DNA from 2 places in the Heyndrickxia faecalis genome. Region 2 is predicted to be linked to the other one. Evidence: predicted binding sites of a transcription regulator. Region 2 holds the regulator's gene; the other holds the start of a gene.
What was found. The regulator CtsR, encoded in region 2, represses protease genes until heat stress. The targets are predictions, from matches to a motif close to ATGGTCAATAAAGGTCAAACA.
Positions count from the first base shown of each region.

Region 1: a site for CtsR is predicted at 1,642-1,662, ahead of ABR335_RS12025 (ATP-dependent Clp protease ATP-binding subunit). Genes of this name have one in related genera too.

Region 1 is NZ_CP158453.1:2,455,673-2,465,293, reverse strand. Features, by position in the region: gene ABR335_RS12025 (ATP-dependent Clp protease ATP-binding subunit) at 1-1,410, opposite strand, end outside; gene ABR335_RS12020 (YkvI family membrane protein) at 1,937-2,971, shown strand; gene ABR335_RS12015 (CPBP family intramembrane glutamic endopeptidase) at 3,053-3,670, opposite strand; gene ABR335_RS12010 (YkvS family protein) at 3,917-4,105, opposite strand; gene ABR335_RS12005 (hypothetical protein) at 4,272-4,466, shown strand; gene ABR335_RS12000 (phosphocarrier protein HPr) at 4,861-5,127, shown strand; gene ptsP (phosphoenolpyruvate--protein phosphotransferase) at 5,127-6,848, shown strand; gene ABR335_RS11990 (SDR family oxidoreductase) at 7,186-7,971, shown strand; gene ABR335_RS11985 (NAD(P)-dependent oxidoreductase) at 8,107-8,970, shown strand; gene ABR335_RS11980 (aminotransferase A) at 9,227-9,621, opposite strand, start outside.
Region 2 is NZ_CP158453.1:3,511,265-3,520,885, forward strand. Features, by position in the region: gene ABR335_RS16735 (PIN/TRAM domain-containing protein) at 1-171, opposite strand, end outside; gene radA (DNA repair protein RadA) at 518-1,888, opposite strand; gene clpC (ATP-dependent protease ATP-binding subunit ClpC) at 2,121-4,571, opposite strand; gene ABR335_RS16750 (protein arginine kinase) at 4,588-5,655, opposite strand; gene ABR335_RS16755 (UvrB/UvrC motif-containing protein) at 5,655-6,200, opposite strand; gene ABR335_RS16760 (CtsR family transcriptional regulator) at 6,220-6,684, opposite strand; gene ABR335_RS16765 (ATP-binding cassette domain-containing protein) at 7,111-8,061, shown strand; gene ABR335_RS16770 (ABC transporter permease) at 8,058-8,816, shown strand; gene ABR335_RS16775 (MerR family transcriptional regulator) at 8,884-9,309, shown strand.

The DNA.
Region 1 (9,621 bases), 1.1 Mb from region 2:
GACGCCGGTCGGGCCGACGAACAGGAACGAACCGATCGGGCGGCTTTTCGCTTTCAGGCCGGCACGCGAACGGCGGATTGCTTTCGCCACTTTCCGGACCGCTTCATCCTGGCCGATCACTTTTTTAGCAAGGTTTTCTTCCAGATGCTGCAGTTTTTTCGCTTCATCCGCTTCGAGTTTGCCGACCGGAATACCCGTTTTCTTTTCGACAATTTCCTGAATTTGCGTGACATCGACAACCGGTTTGGCTTCAACTTGGCCGGAAGTAGCCAACTCGTTCAGTTTTTGTTCTTCTTTTTTCAATTCGGCTGCTTTTTCATAGTTTTCTGTTGCAAGCGCAGTTTGTTTTTCCTGTGCAATTTCAGCAAGCCGTTTTTGGATATCTTCTTTGCTCGGAACCGCAATCGTCAGGTTCAATTTCGAACCGGCTTCATCCATCAGGTCGATTGCCTTATCCGGCAGGAAGCGGTCCTGGATGTAGCGGTGCGACAATTTCGCACAAGCTTCAAGCGCTTCATCGGTATAGGCAACGTGATGGTAGTTTTCATACCGGTCTTTTAAGCCGCGCAAAATCATGACGGTTTCTTCAAGGGTCGGTTCATTGACTTGTACCGGTTGAAAACGCCGTTCAAGTGCGGCATCTTTTTCAATTTGCCGGTATTCTTTCAAAGTTGTCGCGCCGATCACCTGGATTTCGCCGCGGGCAAGCGCCGGTTTCAAAATGTTGCCAGCGTCCATCGAACCTTCTGCAGAACCTGCGCCGACAAGCAGGTGAATTTCGTCAATAAACAGAAGTACGTTTTTCCGTTGTTCGAGTTCGGCAATCAATTTTTTCATCCGTTCTTCAAATTGACCACGGATGCCCGTGTTTGCAACAAGTGAAGCTACATCGAGCAAGTAAACTTCTTTATGCCGCAGTTTTGCCGGAACTTGTTTTTCGGTAATTTTTAAAGCGAGCCCTTCCGCAATGGCGGTTTTCCCGACGCCAGGTTCGCCGATTAACACCGGGTTGTTTTTATTGCGCCGGTTTAAAATTTCAATGACGCGGGCGATTTCTTCATCACGGCCGATGACAGGGTCAATTTGCCCGGCCCGTGCAGCAGCGGTCAGGTTGCGGCCGAACTGGTCAAGTAGTCCGTTGCCGCCGCCTTGTGTTTGCGTTTGTACGGTTTGTTTCGCGCCGTTTGGCTGGAACCCGTTGGCATTCATTTGGTTAAAGAGGTCGTTGAATCCTCCGAATCCGAAGTTTCCAAATCCGTTATTCATAAACATGCCTCCCCAGTTGTTTTCGAATTTTGCCCGTTCTTTTTGGTAGCAGGACTGGCACAGGTTCAATGTTTTTTGGTTTCCGTTCACATTTATATGCATCCCGATCGTCGCTTCGTTTTGATGGCATTTGTCACATAACATCAAACATTCCTCCTTTGATCGGTTTGATTTTGACTATCTTTGACTAATGAGATTGAAAAACAATCAAAGCGCTTTGATTTGCTTTGACCTTAATTGGAAATCAGTATAGCTCAAAATTTCACAAGATGCAAATCTTTTGCATGCACCCCTTTGATGCATTTTGGCCTTTACAGTAGAATGGCAAAGTCATTTGTCTTGTGCTGAAAAAAGGAAAAGGCATCTGCGAGTCACCCTTTGACTATTTTTGACCTTTCTAATATCATGATACAACTGCGCGGCCCGAAAATCAAAAGATCTGCATTTGTCATTTGCGCTATCGACCAATGGCACCATCTTATATTTGACTATCTTTGACCTTTGCCTATAGTATATGACAACTTTTTTTGTTTGTAAAGGTTTTTTTGACTATTTTTGACCAATTTTTTAGCGGCGGAAATGAACCGGCCGGGCTATTTTAAGAAAGCGGGACATAGGATAGTAACGGAGCCGGCAGGTTGTCTTATTTTTTCTTAAAGGGGTGCAGGCGTTGAATAAGTGGGGCGGTGCTGTCCAAATCGCAGCCGTATATATTGGGACGGTGATCGGGGCAGGGTTTGCAACAGGGAAAGAAATTACCGTTTTTTTTACACAGTTTGGGCTGTATGGATTGCTTGCCATCTGCCTTTCAGGGTTTTTGTTTATTTTCTTTGGTACGAAAATGATGGAAAAAGCGATCGATTTGCATGCGGATTCCTATGAAACTTTAAACCGGTATTTATTTGGCAAAAAAGCGGCCGGTTTCGTGAATGTGATGATGATGGCCATGCTTTTCGGGGTTTGCGGCGTCATGCTGTCCGGTGCGGGTGCTGTTTTTGAGGAGCAGCTTCATATTGGGAGAGAAATAGGGATTTTATTGACGGTGCTTCTTGCCTTTCTTGTCATGTGTTTTGGCATCAAGGGGCTGCTTGGCGTCAATACATTTGTGGTGCCTTTGATGCTTTTGTTTAATTTTCTCCTTTTGTCGCAGTCCGTCCAGTCACCCGGATTTTTTCAAGCGCTCATGGCCCGGCCGGAAAGTGTTGATATGCCCCGTGCCCTTCTCCGCGCCCTTTCCTATGCGGCTTTGAATTTGGCGCTCGCGCAGGCGGTGCTTGTCCCGGTTGCGGCGGAAGTGAAAGATAAGGAAGTCGTCCGTGCCGGCGGGATACTGGGCGGGCTGTTTTTAACGCTCATCCTGATTTCCAGCCATTTGTCACTGGTCACGCTGCCGGACGTTGCCCAAGTGGAGATTCCGATGGCGCATATTGTGAAAGCGAGTTTTCCGGGCATTTATTTTATTTATGTTCTGCTGATTTTCGGGGAAATTTTCACTTCTATTATCGGGGATGCCTACGGGCTTGAGCGGCAAATGCAAAAATATATCCCGATGAAAAGCGGTTTGCTGTACGGGTTGATTTTTTCCGCCATTCTGCTGATCAGCAGCTTGCATTACGGCCCGCTATTATCGGTTTTATATCCCCTGTTCGGCTATTTCAGCCTTGTTTTTATGATGGCACTCGGAATAAAGACGATCCGGGGGTGACCGGTAAGGCATTCAAAACAGCTTTGCGCGGTTGTTATGCATTTGTGGCGGGCAAATGCCGAAAAAAAGCCGTCCCCATGCTTAAAAAATCGGCAGGAAGACGACAAGCAGCAAATCAAAGGTAAGATGCGACAAAATTTGTGCAGACAGGCTCCGTTTTTTTGCATACAGCAGCCCCCAGAAAATCGAACCGGCAAAAGCGGCAATGACCATGATTTTTAATCCGCAGTAAAAATAAACGGATGCGTTCAATACGGCGGAAATCAAAATCGCATATTTCGCTTCCATCATTTTCATGAGTCGGGCCTGGACAAATGAACGCCAAAAAATTTCTTCTCCGGGGATGAGAATCAGGACAAGCGCTAAGTAATGCCAGAAAGATTCGGGTGAAAAACGCCTGTATGCGCGGGCGACTTCATTGTCAAGCCCGCCCGGCAAAAAACCGAGTACTGTATTGCCAATTCTGAAAATAATATAGAGGAGAAAACCCGAAAAGATGCCATACAACAGCAATTGAAGGTACGGAAGCTTTTCGTGTTTTTCTGATTTTCCAAGAAAAACCGTGTAACTGATCAAAAACAGCATTGCGCCGGAATATAAATACCAAAAAACGGAGGTATCCCGAAACGTAATATATAGCAGAAGGTGGGCGATTAAGATACTTCCGAGAAGCTTTGTATCCACCATGTTTTTTGCCACCGCCAATGCGCTCCTTTCTTAAGTTCGCAAACCGCCGGCAAAAAAACCGGGAAGGGCCAAAAAAAGAGATCCGGCCCCGCAGTCCGGCCTTCGCGGCATTGGGTCAAACAAAAATACATTGAATATTTTAGCAGAGAAATAGGGAAAAAGGTATCCGGGAAAATAATGTTAAAAAATTCACAATCATAGAAACGGCAGTAAAAAACCGGCATGTGCCGGTTTTTTACTGCGCGGTAAGCGTTTGAATTAATGTAAAGCCGAATGGATAACCTGATAGTTTTTATGATTGACCACTGTTTTTTCATCAAGCTCCAGTTCCTGATAGTTTTCCATATAGGTTAAATCCACGATGACCGAGTTCTCGTTCACCTTTTCGACAATTCCTTGAAGCCCGTCTTTAAATTCAATAATGTCACCAATTTGTGCTTTTTTCATTGCGGTCCTCCCGTAAGAAAGTATTGTAACCAGTTTGCACTATTTTTCTGAAAAATTCAAGGCGAAAGGAACAGAAAAATACAAATCGGGCCGGTTTTAAAAAATCGCGAAAGCAAACAAGTAGGCGGCAGGAAGAATGTGGTACAATACCGGGTGGGGTGGTCGTATGTCGGAAGAAGAAATCAGACAGGAAATCAACCGGCTTCGCAACAGGGAAATCGAAGAATTATTCGTCAGCCGTGAAGATTTTATGGACTTCCGGAAAGTGCTTATTGCCGAGGAAGACTTTAAACATTTTAAGGGCATTGCCTTGCGCGGCGGGAATGTCCGCTATATTTATTTGGACGAGCCGGAAATCTGACCGGGGCATGCATAATTTTGTGCATTTTTAAGCAAAATGAAGTCAACTCTGATGATTGTTTTATTTGGAAAGGCATGTTATTCTATTACGGGGATTTTGTTTTTCCCGCACTGTGCAATATTTGTCATTTTTTTGATCCGGCCGGGGACATGCGTGTTCCCGGTTTCGGGCGAGGCGTGTTTTTGGCACGGATGGGCCGCGCGGACTTTGAGGGAGCAGCCTGCTGAATAACCGGGGATGAACGGTGTTTGCAGGTACCCGGCATCGCTGCGGTTTTTTTCAACCCCCGTTTGCAAAATTTGTCATTTGTATGAAGATGGTTGATAAATATTGACGAAAAATGTACAGTGCATTATTTTTAGAACTATATTATAGAAAAGGAGTCGTTCTACCCATGGCTGAAAAACAATTTAAAGTAACAGCAGATACAGGAATCCACGCACGTCCTGCTACATTGCTCGTACAAACGGCAAGCAAATTCGATTCAGATATCCAATTGCAGTATAAGGATAAGAAAGTGAACCTGAAATCGATCATGGGGGTTATGTCCCTTGGAATCGGCAAAGGCGCCGACATTACCATTTCTGCAGAAGGCAACGATGCACAAGATGCATTGAACGCTTTGGCTGAATTAATGAAAAAAGAGGGTCTGGGCGAATAATGTCAACCATTTTAAAAGGTATAGCAGCATCCAACGGGATTGCCATCGCAAAAGCATATCGCCTGGTAGAACCGGATTTGTCTTTTGAAAAAAGGTCTGTCCAGAATGTTTCGGATGAATTGAAACGCTTTGATACTGCTGTGTCTGAATCCAAGTCTGAACTGCAGGCGATCAGGGAGCATGCAATGAAGGCACTGGGGGCGGACAAAGCAGCGATCTTTGATGCCCATTTGCTCGTTTTGGAAGATCCGGAACTGTTGACGCCGGTCCAGGACAAAATCAGGGATGACCAGGTCAATGCGGAATACGCATTGAAAGAAGTTGCGGATATGTTCGTGACCATGTTCGAACAAATGGACAACGAATATATGCGCGAACGTGCAGCGGACATCCGCGACGTGACAAAACGGATTCTGGCTCATCTGCTGAAAGTGGATATTCCGAATCCAAGCATGATCTCGGAAGAAGTCATTGTCATTGCTGAAGACTTGACCCCTTCTGATACGGCGCAGTTGAACCGCCAGTATGTAAAAGGTTTTGCAACAAATGTCGGTGGGCGTACGTCCCACTCTGCGATTATGGCGCGTTCTTTGGAAATTCCGGCAGTCGTCGGGACGAAAACGGCGATCCAGGATATCCAAAATGGCGACCTTGTCATCGTGGACGGCAACAGCGGCGATGTCTATGTCAATCCGACACCTGAAATTGTCGATGAATACAAACAAAAGCAGGAACAGTTTGAACGGCAAAAAGCCGAATGGGCGAAGCTGGTCAATGAAAAATCCGTTTCGAAAGACGGCCATACGGTTGAACTGGTTGCCAATATCGGCACCCCGAACGATCTCGACGGCGTGATCCGGAACGGCGGGGAAGGCGTCGGCCTGTACCGTACAGAGTTCCTCTATATGGGCAGGGACGAGCTTCCGTCAGAAGAAGTGCAGTTTGAAGCCTATAAAGCGGTGCTTGAAGGCTTAAAAGGCAAGCCGGTTGTGGTCCGTACGCTTGATATCGGCGGCGACAAAAAACTGCCGTACTTGCCGCTTCCGGAAGAAATGAACCCGTTCCTCGGCTTCCGTGCGATCCGCTTGTGCCTGGACAGACAGGATATTTTCCGCACCCAGCTGCGTGCGTTGCTCCGCGCGAGCGCATACGGCAACCTGAAAATTATGTTCCCGATGATTTCCAATCTGGATGAATTCCGAAAAGCAAAAGCGATTCTTTTGGAAGAAAAAGAAAAGCTTATCCAGGAAGGCGTGCAGGTTGCAGATCATATCGAAGTCGGCATTATGGTTGAAATTCCTTCCACTGCCGTAATGGCTGATTTGTTTGCAAAAGAAGTCGATTTCTTCAGTGTCGGCACAAACGATCTGATCCAGTACACGATGGCTGCAGACCGTATGAACGAACATATTTCGTATTTGTACCAGCCGTATAACCCGGCCATATTGCGCCTTGTGAAACGCGTCATTGATGCGGCGCACAAAGAAGGCAAATGGGCCGGCATGTGCGGCGAAATGGCCGGAGACGAAATCGCCATTCCGATTCTGCTCGGCCTCGGCCTTGATGAATTTTCAATGAGCGCTTCTTCAATTTTAAGGGCCCGTTCCCAAATCAGGAACCTGAATAAGGCGGATATGGAAAAACTGGCAGAAGACGTTTTGAACTTCACAACGAATGAAGAAGTAAAGGAACACGTGAAAAAAGTTCTTTCAAAAGCATAAAAAATATTTTTCAAAAACAGGTTTAGGTGTGAAGGAAGCGGGTATATATAAACCAGCCCAGCATTAAGGGTAGTATTATTGGTATCCAGTATTGTCACAATACCGGATGTATATCGTTTCTTTCTCATTTTTCCCCCTATTTTTGCCGAGTGGCTTTTGCCATTCGGCTTTTTTTGAATTGGGCTTTGGCGGACCGCACATCAAAACGCCGGATGTTCTTTTTTGCGGGAAAATGAAGGGGAACCCGGTTTGAAGCTTTATCGTGCATGGACGGGGAAAAATCGTTTATAATGAAGACAGGCTTTTGTGAACATAAAGATACAGGGAGGGATTTTGAATGGATTTAGGGTTGAAAGGCAAAGCCGCCCTTGTTGTCGCTTCCAGCCAGGGGCTCGGGAAAGCGGTGGCCAAACAACTTGTAATGGAAGGCGCAGATGTCCTCATTACAAGCCGGAATGAAGAAAAACTGCAGGCGGCAAAAGAAGAATTATCCGCTTGCGGCACCGGGAAAGTGGCGTATATCCGGGCAGATATTACCCATCCGGAAGATATCCGCGCCATGGTGCAAAAAGCACGGGATACATTCGGCAGGCTGGATATACTGGTCAACAATGCAGGGGGACCGCCGGCCGGAAGTTTTGAAGATATGGCGGATGAAGACTGGCAAAAATCATTCGAACTGAATCTGCTTTCGTACATACGCATCATCAGGGAAGCATTGCCGCTTTTAAAGAAAAACGGCGGCCGGATTATCAACATTGCCTCTTCATCCATTAAGGAGCCGATCCCGGGGCTGATATTGTCGAATACGTTCCGGACGGGCATTGTGGGACTTTCGAAAACGCTGGCGGAAGAATTTGCCCCGTACCAAATCCTTGTGAATACGGTCGGCCCGGGCAGAATTGCAACGGACCGGATTGTACATCTTGACAAAGTGACAGCGGAGAAAACCGGAAAATCGATGGAAGAAGTCCAGGCAAAGGAACTGGAGTCGATTCCGCTCGGCAGATACGGCGAACCGGACGAATTCGGGAGGTTTGTTGCGTTTCTGGCTTCAGAAGCCAATTCCTACGTTACCGGAAGCAGCTTCCTGATCGACGGCGGAAAAGTCAAATCGATTTAATTTGCCAGGTTTAAAGCAGGGCATGCGGGGTATAAATTAGAGGAAAGATTGTTTTCTTCCTTGAACCCCCATGTTTGCTTTTGGCCTGCTGTGATGCAGGCTTTTTTGTTTATTTGCGAAAAAGGGGGAGCTAGGATGGAAAAGATCGGATTTATCGGGTTAGGCGTAATGGGCCGGAACATGGCGCAAAATTTGCGGAATGCAGGGTATCCGCTTTTTGTCTATAACCGTACAAAAGAAAAGGCAGAGCCGCTTCTCAAAGCGGGAGCCGAATGGTGCAGCACGCCGGCGGAAACGGCTGCAAAATCAGATATCGTCATTACGATGGTCGGCTATCCGCACGATGTGGAAGAAGTGTATTTCGGGGAAAACGGGCTGCTTGGCGCGGCGAAAGAAGGAACGATCCTGATCGATATGACCACTTCCACGCCGACCCTTGCCAAAAAGATTGATGAAGCGGCTAAAGCGAAACAGGTGAAGGCGCTTGATGCACCGGTTTCCGGTGGCGATATCGGGGCGCAAAAAGGCAATTTGACGATTATGGTAGGCGGCGACGAATCGGTATTTGAAGAAGTAAAACCGGTTTTTTCCGTACTCGGGGAAAATATCGTGCTGCAGGGCGGCCCGGGATCCGGCCAGCATACCAAAATGTGCAACCAGATCGCCATTGCCTCCAATATGATCGGCGTGACAGAGTCGGTTGTGTATGCGAAAAAAGCAGGACTCGATCCGGAAAAAGTGCTCAAATCTATCAGCGCCGGGGCAGCCGGGAGCTGGTCAATGTCCAATCTTGTTCCGCGCATGCTTGCGGGCGATTATTCCCCGGGCTTTTTTATCAAGCATTTTATTAAAGACATGAAAATCGCCCTTGATGAAGCGGAAAAAATGGGGCTCAACCTGCCGGGGCTTGCGCTCAGCAAAAAATTATATGAAGAACTGGCCGCAAAAGGTGAAGAAAATAGCGGCACACAAGCATTGATTAAATATTGGTCCAAGTAAAGTTTGCCCGCCGGCATATGCCGGCGGGCTTATTTTTTATGCTGGCGGGATCATCCTGGCCGGGTCATATGCCCATGTTCCAGCAAATTTTGTTAACACGGGAAGCCGTTATGGTTTAACGCAGGCTTCTCTCTTTATGGCGAACGCGGCGCCAGCAAGCCAGCAAGGAATGAAAATATATTTCATTTTCAGCATAACACCCATTGCCCATGGAATGCGGTACCGGCGGAAAAATGAAAATCAGCCGGCGCATATTTCAGGATAGATTTGCAACAAACTTTTCCATGCGCGCAAGCCCTTTTTCAAGTTGATCCATGCTGCATGCGTAAGACATCCGGAACCAGCCTTCGCCGTACTTCGAAAAAGCGCTGCCCGGGACAACCGCGACTTTTTGCTGTTTTGCCAGATCGAGCGCAAAATCGAAAGAGGACCGCTTCAACGCTTCCGGCACCTTTGCGAATACGTAAAAAGCCCCGTCCGGTTTCACATACCCGATGCCGATCTCATCCAGCCTCCTGCATACATAGTCTCTCCGCTTTTCATATTCCTTTTTCATGGCGTGCGCGTCATCGATGCCGGCTGTCAGCGCTTCAAGCGCCGCCATCTGGGAAATAGAAGGCGCGCACGACACATTATATTGGTGGACTTTTA
Region 2 (9,621 bases):
CCAGAAAGTAATAAGATAAAAGATAATAGCCCCCAACAGCGCTGAAACATACGGGTTGTTGATTAACACATAATCCACTTTCACAAGCTTGTAAAAATCAGGCAGCAGGAAAACACCGAGCGTGCCGCCAATCAGTACCAAACAAATTTGTATAAGCCGTCTTAACAACATGTTCACCTCCTTTATACATTATAAACAAAAAATAGGGTTTAAAACGTTTGCCTTCGTATTTTTCCCTACCGAGCCAGTTAATCGCCGCGGTTTTCTCCGGGCATTTTCAGGCTTCATGCACATCCCCTGCTTTCTTTTAAAATTTGTATCCTGCCAGCCGCTGTCTTTTCTGTCTTTACATCATAACGGATCCTGTAAACGCAGATTTGCGGCAGTTATTTGCTTATCAAGTGGGTTCCGTTTTTTTCCACGCTTTCCTTCACTTCCCAGTGCCTTCCGCTTCCTCCGGTACCCTCACGCACTGATCCAAAGAACACATAGAAGGCACGGAAATTTGTTCCCTTTCTCATCCGCCGAGTGCCGCTTCCAAAGCTTCCTGGATTGTGGAGACGCCGATCACTTGAATCTCTTTTGGCGGCGTCCACCCGCCCATATTATTTTTCGGGATGATCGCCCGCCGGAAACCAAGTTTTGCCGCTTCCTGGACGCGCTGCTCAATCCTGGACACCCGCCTGACTTCCCCCGTCAGCCCGACCTCTCCGATAATGCAGTCATCCGCATTTGTCGGCTTGTCGCGAAAACTGGATGCCACGCTGACAGCAACTGCCAAATCCACTGCCGGTTCATCCACTTTCAGGCCGCCGGCGACTTTTAAATAAGCATCCTGGTTCTGAATCAAAAGACCGGCCCGTTTTTCAAGCACCGCCATAATCAGCGTGACACGGTTATAGTCAATCCCGGATGCCATCCGCCGCGGCATATTGAAAAACGTCGGGGCCAACAGCGCCTGGATCTCGACAAGGACCGGGCGCGTCCCCTCAATGGAAGCCACCACGGTAGAACCGGCTGCACCTTTTGTCCGTTCTTCCAGAAAAATTTCGGAAGGGTTCTGGACTTCTTCCAAACCGGATTCTTTCATTTCCAAAATCGCAATTTCATTCGTCGAACCAAAGCGGTTTTTGACCGCCCTTAATATCCGGTAGGCGTTATGGCGTTCACCTTCAAAATACAGGACCGTATCCACCATATGTTCAAGCACACGTGGGCCGGCAATGGAGCCTTCTTTTGTCACGTGGCCGACAATAAAGATGGCCACGTTTTTTGTTTTTGCCGTCCGCATCAGCTGTGCAGTCGTTTCCCTCACTTGCGACACACTGCCCGGCGCAGACTGGATTTCCGGATGGTAAATCGTCTGGATGGAATCAATGACCACAAAGCCGGGATTCAGTTCATCTATCGCCTGCTGGATCACGGAAAGGTCCGTTTCCGGCAGCACATAAAGATGGTCGGTATGGATGTTTAACCGGTCCGCCCTTAACTTCGTCTGTTTCGCCGATTCCTCCCCGGAAATATACAGTACATTTAACCCGTGCTTTGCCAGTTGTGATGACACTTGCAAAAGCAGCGTTGATTTGCCGATCCCGGGATCCCCGCCGATCAAAACAAGTGATCCGGCAACAATGCCGCCGCCGAGGACACGGTTCAGCTCTCCAAAATCCACCTTTGTCCTTTTTTCTTCTTTAGACTCTATAGACGTAATAGGTGCCGCTTTGGTTTCATTTCCAGGCTCCGGATGTAAAAAAAAGCCCCTCCGTTTTGGCGTCTCCGCTTCCTCCACCATCTGGTTCCACTGGCTGCATTGCGGGCACTTTCCCATCCATTTTGGCGACTCGTAGCCGCAGTTCTGGCAAACAAACTTTACGGTTTTTTTTGCCATCTTAAACCCCTTTCCCTCATATCTATGTGTATAAGTGTATACAAAGTATCTTGAAATTGAATTAAAATCGTATAAGAAACCGCCACATAGGTTGAACGAAACAGTACTCCTTCTTTATGTGTTGCCAGAAGCAATGTTATCCTAATCGCCATTGATTTTGGCGCGAAATTTTATATATGTGAAAAAAAGGGTACAATCGCCAAAACCATTGTACCCTTTCCTGCTTTCGGCATTAAGAATTGGACGATACAGCTTCCGACTCTGCCACACTGGCAAAAGTAAATTCGCCGTCTTTTACATCGACCAATACCTTTTGCCCTTCTTTTATATTGCCTTTCAGCATTTCTTCCGAAAGGCGGTCTTCGATGTTTTTCTGAATCGATCTGCGCAGCGGCCGCGCGCCGTATTCCGGATCGTAGCCTTTTTCCGCCACTTTTTCTTTTGCGGCATCCGTCAGCACAAGTTCGATATGATGCTCTTTTAACCGGTCCGACAATTCTTTCGCCATCAACGTGACAATTTCGTTCAACTGTTTCTTCTCGAGCGAATGGAACACAATGGTTTCATCAACACGGTTCAAAAACTCAGGCCGGAACGCTTTTTTCAGTTCCTCGAGCACTTTGTCCTTCATGTCTTTATAATCGGCCTCGACGGTATCCTGAATGGTGAAGCCGACGCTCTTGTTGCGTTTTAAAGCATCTGCGCCGACATTCGATGTCATGATGACAATCGTATTGCTAAAATCAACCGTGCGGCCCTTGGAATCGGTCAGCCGGCCGTCATCCAGTACCTGGAGCAAAATGTTGAACACATCCGGGTGCGCTTTTTCAATTTCATCAAGCAGCACAACCGAATACGGTTTTCTCCGTACCTTTTCCGTCAGCTGCCCGCCTTCTTCAAAACCGACATATCCAGGCGGCGAACCTACGAGGCGGGAAGTCGAATGTTTCTCCATGTATTCGGACATGTCGATCCGGATCATGGCATCCTCATCGCCGAACATCGCTTCCGCAAGCGCCCGCGCCAGTTCTGTTTTTCCGACCCCTGTCGGCCCGAGGAAAATGAAGGAACCGATCGGGCGTTTCGGATCTTTTAACCCTGCCCGTGCACGGCGGACTGCTTTCGCCACTGCAAGTACCGCTTCTTCCTGCCCGATCACTCGGGAGTGAAGGATCTCTTCAAGGTGCAGAAGCCTTTCCGTTTCGGTTTGTGCCAGTTTCGTCACCGGAACTCCCGTCCAGCTCGAAACAACAAGCGCAATATCATCGACTGTGACTTCACTGTTTTCCTGTCCTTGTTTTGCCTTCCAGTTTTTCTTCGTTTCCTCCAGCTGTTCGCGCAGTTTCTGTTCGGTATCCCTTAACGCAGCCGCTTTTTCAAATTCCTGGCTCTGGACGGCCGCATCTTTTTCCTTGCGTACCTCTTCCAGTTTCAATTCCAGTTCTTTCAAATTCGGCGGCGTTGTAAAGGAACGAAGACGCACTTTCGATCCGGCTTCATCGATTAAGTCAATCGCTTTATCCGGCAGGAACCGGTCTGCGATATAGCGGTCCGAAAGTTTTACAGCGGCTTCGATCGCCTCATCGGTAATCGAGACGCGATGGTGTGCTTCATAGCGATCGCGCAGCCCTTTTAAAATCTGGATCGACTCATCAATCGTCGGCTCATCGACCTGGATCGGCTGGAACCTTCTTTCCAGTGCAGCATCTTTTTCAATATATTTCCGGTATTCATCCAGTGTTGTTGCCCCGATGCACTGCAGTTCGCCGCGGGCAAGCGACGGTTTTAAAATATTGGAAGCATCAATGGCTCCTTCCGCACCGCCGGCCCCAATTAAGGTATGCAATTCATCGATGAAAAGAATGATATTACCGGCCTGGCGGATTTCATCCATGACTTTTTTCAGGCGGTCTTCAAATTCGCCACGGTATTTTGTACCGGCCACAACCGTACCCATATCAAGCGTCATAACCCGTTTGTCACGCAGCGTTTCCGGCACTTCATTATGCACAATTTGCTGGGCAAGGCCTTCTGCAATGGCCGTTTTCCCAACGCCCGGTTCCCCGATAAGGACAGGGTTGTTTTTTGTCCTCCGGCTCAGTACTTCAATGACGCGTTGAATTTCTTTGCTGCGCCCGATTACAGGATCAAGGGAATCTTCCCGTGCGATCGCTGTTAAATCGCGGGCCAGACTGTCCAGTGTCGGTGTGCTGACGCTGGCCGCCGAACCGCCCTGTACGGACGCTTCACTGTTGCCCAATAATTGGAGCACCTGTTGCCTTGCTTTATTTAAGCTAACGCCGAGATTTGTCAGCACGCGTGCCGCCACGCCTTCACCTTCACGGATCAGCCCGAGGAGGATATGTTCCGTTCCAACATAGGAGTGCCCGAGTTTTCTCGCTTCATCCATTGACAGTTCAATCACTTTTTTGGCCCTTGGCGTGTAGTGGATCGTTTGGGAAATTTCCTGGCCGTTCCCGATCAGGGTTTCCACTTCTTCCTGGATTTTTTCGGCGCTTAAACCCAGGCCGTACAGCGCTTTTGCCGCGATGCCTTCCCCTTCGCGGACAAGTCCGAGCAAAATATGTTCCGTTCCGATATTGTTATGTTTCAGGCGGATTGCTTCTTCCTGGGAAAGGGCCAGCACTTTCTGGGCTCTCTCTGTAAATCTTCCAAACATCATCTGTCATTCCTCCTGTTCATTTGGTCTCCTCAAGCCTCAAACGTTCTCTTATCAGTGTAGCCCTCCGGATATCCCTTTCATACGGGCTGAGCGCTCTTCCGGCATAAAGCTGTAAAAATCCCGGCTGCATTAAAATCATCAATTCATTTAAAATTTGTTTCGAAATGTTTTGAATATAGCCCAGATCAATTCCCAGCCGGACATCGGACAAACAACGGGCCGCTTCTTTTGTTTCAATGATCCTGCTGTTTTGCAGGACACCGAGCGAACGGTAAACCCTGTCTTCTAATTGTATGTTTGAAGTCTGCACCAATGCTTCCCTTGCCGATCTTTCCTGTGTAATGATCTGCCGGATGACACTGGTTAAATCCGAGACAATATTGTCTTCCGATGTTCCGAGTGTCACCTGGTTGGAAATTTGAAAAATATTTCCGATGGCTTCGCTTCCTTCGCCATATATTCCTCTTACCACCAAACCAAGCTGATGAATCGCCGGAATGATTTGTTTAATTTGCTGTGTCAGCACAAGTCCCGGCAAATGCATCATGGCCGATGCGCGGATGCCCGTTCCGACATTTGTCGGGCAGCTGGTTAAGTAACCGAGCGTTTCATCAAAAGCATAATCGACCCAATTTTCAAGCAGGTCATCAAGCTGATTGGCTTTCTGAAGCGTTTCATGCAATTGAAGCCCTGGAGAAAGACATTGTATGCGTAAATGATCTTCCTCATTTATCATAATACTAATATCTTCGCCGCTTGACAAAATAACTGCCCCGTCACCCGCTTCTTCGGCAAGTTGCGGGCTAATCAGGTGTTTCTCCACAAGCACCCTTTTTTCGAGCGGTTTTAATTCGTCCATTTTTAAAAATTCAGCCTGCATTTCAGCCGGAAAATGATTTCGGGCGATATCCTGGATTGTTTTCATAATTTCCCTTGCTTCCTCGCTGGTAAACAAGGACGGGAACCGGTAATTTTTTAAATTTCTTGCCAGACGAACCCGTGTCGTCAGCACAATTTCCGATTCAGGCCCTTGCTCGTTCATCCAGGAGCTGGACGCTTTGTGCAAAAAATGTTCTAAAGACATTATTGTTCCCCTCCTTTTGCTTGAGAAGAACCTTCAAGTGCGCGAATTTGATCGCGGAGTTCTGCTGCTTTTTCAAATTCTTCCTGGCTGATGGCTTCCTGCAACGCCGCCTTTAATTCCTGCAATTTTTTCTTTGTATAAATGGCACCGCCAATCCGTGCAGGTATTTTTCCTTCATGCGCAACGTTGCCGCCATGAAGGCGCTGCAAAATCGGAACAAGCTGGTGCTGAAACGTCTCATAGCAATGCGGGCAGCCTAACCGGCTTGTGTTTAAAAACTGGTTCAATGTCATCCCGCAATGGTTGCAGCGAAGCACATCCGGGTCAGGTGCTGTTTCCTGTTTGAAAAGTTGGATGGCCGGATCAAAATTAAAAAGGCCCGCGAGCAGATTATCGAAGGAAAAGGTTTTCCCCCAATCCGATGAAAACTTTTCCCCCTTCTCCTGCGCGCACTTCTCGCAAAGATGGAATTCCGTTTTCACACCGTTTATAATTTTAGTAAAATGCATCGTTGCCGGCCTTTCATTGCATTCCTGGCAAATCACGGCATACTCACCTCTATTGTTACTTGTATTTTAAGGTCGTTAACATCGATTTCAACATTCTGGCACGCAGTTCATCCCGTTCCGGCAACTGGATGTAGAGCACGGAGCGGTCCATCACGCTGAGCATGATTTTTGCCTCCCGCCTTGAAATCACCTCTTCTTCAACGAGGCGGAGAATGATGGCTTCCGCATTCGACTGGGAGATGACATTGCCGATATGCACAAGCAGCTGGTCAATCAGTTCCGCATCGCTTTCAGGCCGCACTTTCATGATCCGGATATAGCCGCCGCCGCCCCTTTTACTTTCAACAATATACCCTCTTTCAATCGTAAACCGCGTATTGATGACATAATTGATTTGCGAAGGGACACATTGGAACTTATCGGCAATCTCATTGCGTTTTATTTCAAGAATTTCTTTTTCATTCAGTTCCAGAATCCGTTTTAAATATTCCTCTATGATATCCGATATATTTTTCATCAAAGCCACCTCCTGACACCTTCTTTTGACTTTGACTATATTTGACTTTAATTATACAGGATTCCTTACAGAAAATGCAACTAGGAAAACTGCCCCTTTTTCAGCATTTCTGTTTGGGGAGATCATCGAATTTTACGAACCTGGGTTATTTTCTTTCTGATTTTCCACTGAACGTTTTCGCTTTCCATATAAAATGAACAAATATCGCAGTTCTGTTGCCTGTAAAAAGCAGTCATCATGCAAATTGATGCTCGGGCTTGAAGCAAAAACTGAAGTTCATTTTATATAGGCGAGAAATTCAGTTTTTCCTTTCTGCAGCTCCGTTAAGTTCATTCCAATTCGACTTTTATAAAAAGAATACTTGATGGTTGACTCTCCTCTAAGAGGATAGCTTAACGTTCTTTTTGTAAGAAATGAGGAGGGAAGAATATGTATGAACTAATTGTAAATGATGTTTGCAAATCATTTGGCAAAAAGGCAGCATTAAATAATGTGTCTCTCAAAGTGAAAAAAGGCGCTATCTTCGGACTTACTGGTCCAAATGGTGCAGGAAAATCTACTTTGACGAGTATATTAGCTACTTTATCCTTGCCAAATGAGGGTACTGTCAAAATTTCAGGTGTAGATGTTGTTTCAAATGTGAAGGAAGTTCGAAAAAAAGTTGGAGTCACATTCCAACAAACAACTGTATTTTCGACTGGAACAGCTTGGGAAAACATTTTGATTGCAGGAAAAATGTATGGCATGAGCACTTCAAAAATAATGGAACGAGGGGAACACCTGTTAAAGGAATTTGATTTATTCCAGGTATCCAATGATCTGGTTGGGACTTACTCGGGTGGAATGAAAAGAAAATTGGATATCGCGATAAGTTTGCTTTATAAACCAGAAGTCCTTTTACTGGATGAACCTACAGCTGGATTAGACCCAGAGTCGAGAACTACCCTATGGAAAATCGTTACAAAAATTTCTCAAGATGAAGGGACGACAATTTTTGTAACAACACACTATTTAGAGGAATTGAATGACCTTGCAACTGAAATTGCATTGATCAACCATGGAAAGATACTGGATATTGGGACGCCAAAAGAACTGATCAATAAACTTGCGGCTGATCAAATCGAGATTCATTATCGAAAGTTACATTTGTCCAACGTTCAAAAAATCGAAGAATATATTTCTGATTTGAAAGAGGTCGTCCGTTACGAATTAAAACCAACAACATTAACCATTATGACGAGTCAGGGACAACAAATTCTGTCTAAATTATTGAGGTACTTAATTCAAAGTAACGTAGAAATTGAATTTAGTGAACTGAAACAGGCAACGTTAAATGACGTTTATTTAGCGAACTTTAATGAGAAAGGAGTAGAGCAATGAATAACATAACATTCGTTTTGTTATTAGCAAAAAAGAGACTAACACCGGTAATTAAAAATCCAATAGCCATTATCATTTCAATGTTCCAACCATTGATTTTCCTAGTGCTGTTTGGCACGATATTTTCAAACATATCTTCCGTGAGTGGGTTTGATGAATCCAGTTATGTATCGTATATTTTACCGGGAATTCTGGTCATGAATGCTTTATTTGGCGGAATCTATCTAGGAATGAGTACGTTAGATGATATGAGAGAAGGAATATTTAACCGATATTTAATCGCTCCGAAGAATAACCTAATTTTTATCATTGGTGATTTAGTCTACATTTTCGTTTTTCAATTGATTCAATCCAACTTGTTAGTAATAATTGGCTATTTTATGGGGTTCAGACTGCCAATAGGAATCGTTTCACAAATTCTTTTTCTTGTTACACCAGCATTATTTTCGTGTCTAATCGGAGCGATTTCAATTGGAATTGCCGTTCTAACCAAAAAGCACTCAACAATGATCACGGTCATGCAGTTTTTCTCTTTCCCGTTGATTTTCTTGTCTTCTGCCTTTATGCCAAGCAATTTATTACCAAAATGGATAAGTATCCTGTCAAAAATAAATCCAGTTGACTGGGTAGTTAGAGCATCACAGTCTACTTTCAACCATTCGCCCGCAATCAACTACTATTTATTGATTATTTCATGTCTTGTTATGGCTGTTTTCTTTTGTAAATTCACGTATGATGTTCAAAGAAAAAAGTGACATAAACGTGTTGACTCTTACCTTAGAGGATATTTTAGTATAAAGAGCAATGAAAGGGGGAGGAAAAATGTATACCGTTCATGAAGTTGCAAAACTAGCACATACAACAGTAAAGACATTACACCATTATCACAAAATCGGTCTTTTGATTCCGGAGCAAACGACAGAAGCCAGCTATCGCTTATACGGAAAAAAAGATTTAGAACGATTACAACAAAGCCTTTTTTACAAAGAATTGGATTTTCCTCTCAAGGAAATTAAAAAATTATTGGATAGAGAAATCGACAGGGAGGATACGTTGATTCAGCAAAAATATTTATTAGAACAAAAAGTTGAACGATTTAAAGAACTAATCAAGACAATCAATTCATCCATTAAAAATGCCAAAGAAGGAGTCGATTTAGATATAAAAACCATGTTTAAAGGTTTTGAAACGGAAGACGAATGGCAAGAAGCCTTAAAAGACCAAAACGAACATTTGAAAAAACAATGATTTTGACTTGTCGAATCAGGCAATTGATATAGAATCCATGAACGACTCTGCCATGGAAGCAATATCATTTAATGAAGATATGATTCGGTTCTTACATGAAGGTTTCTCTCCAAATGATTCAAAAGTTTTAAATCGTGTAAAAAAACATTTATCCTTTTTAGAAAAAAAGATCATCCATCAACGCCGCAGGACTTTCTAAATCAGACGGAGTTTTTCATCGTTGACGACTTTCATAGAAATATGCTTGAGCAATGGCAAGTGGGTTACGCTTACTTTCTAAATAAAGTAGCAGCTTGTTATATGGCAAATAAT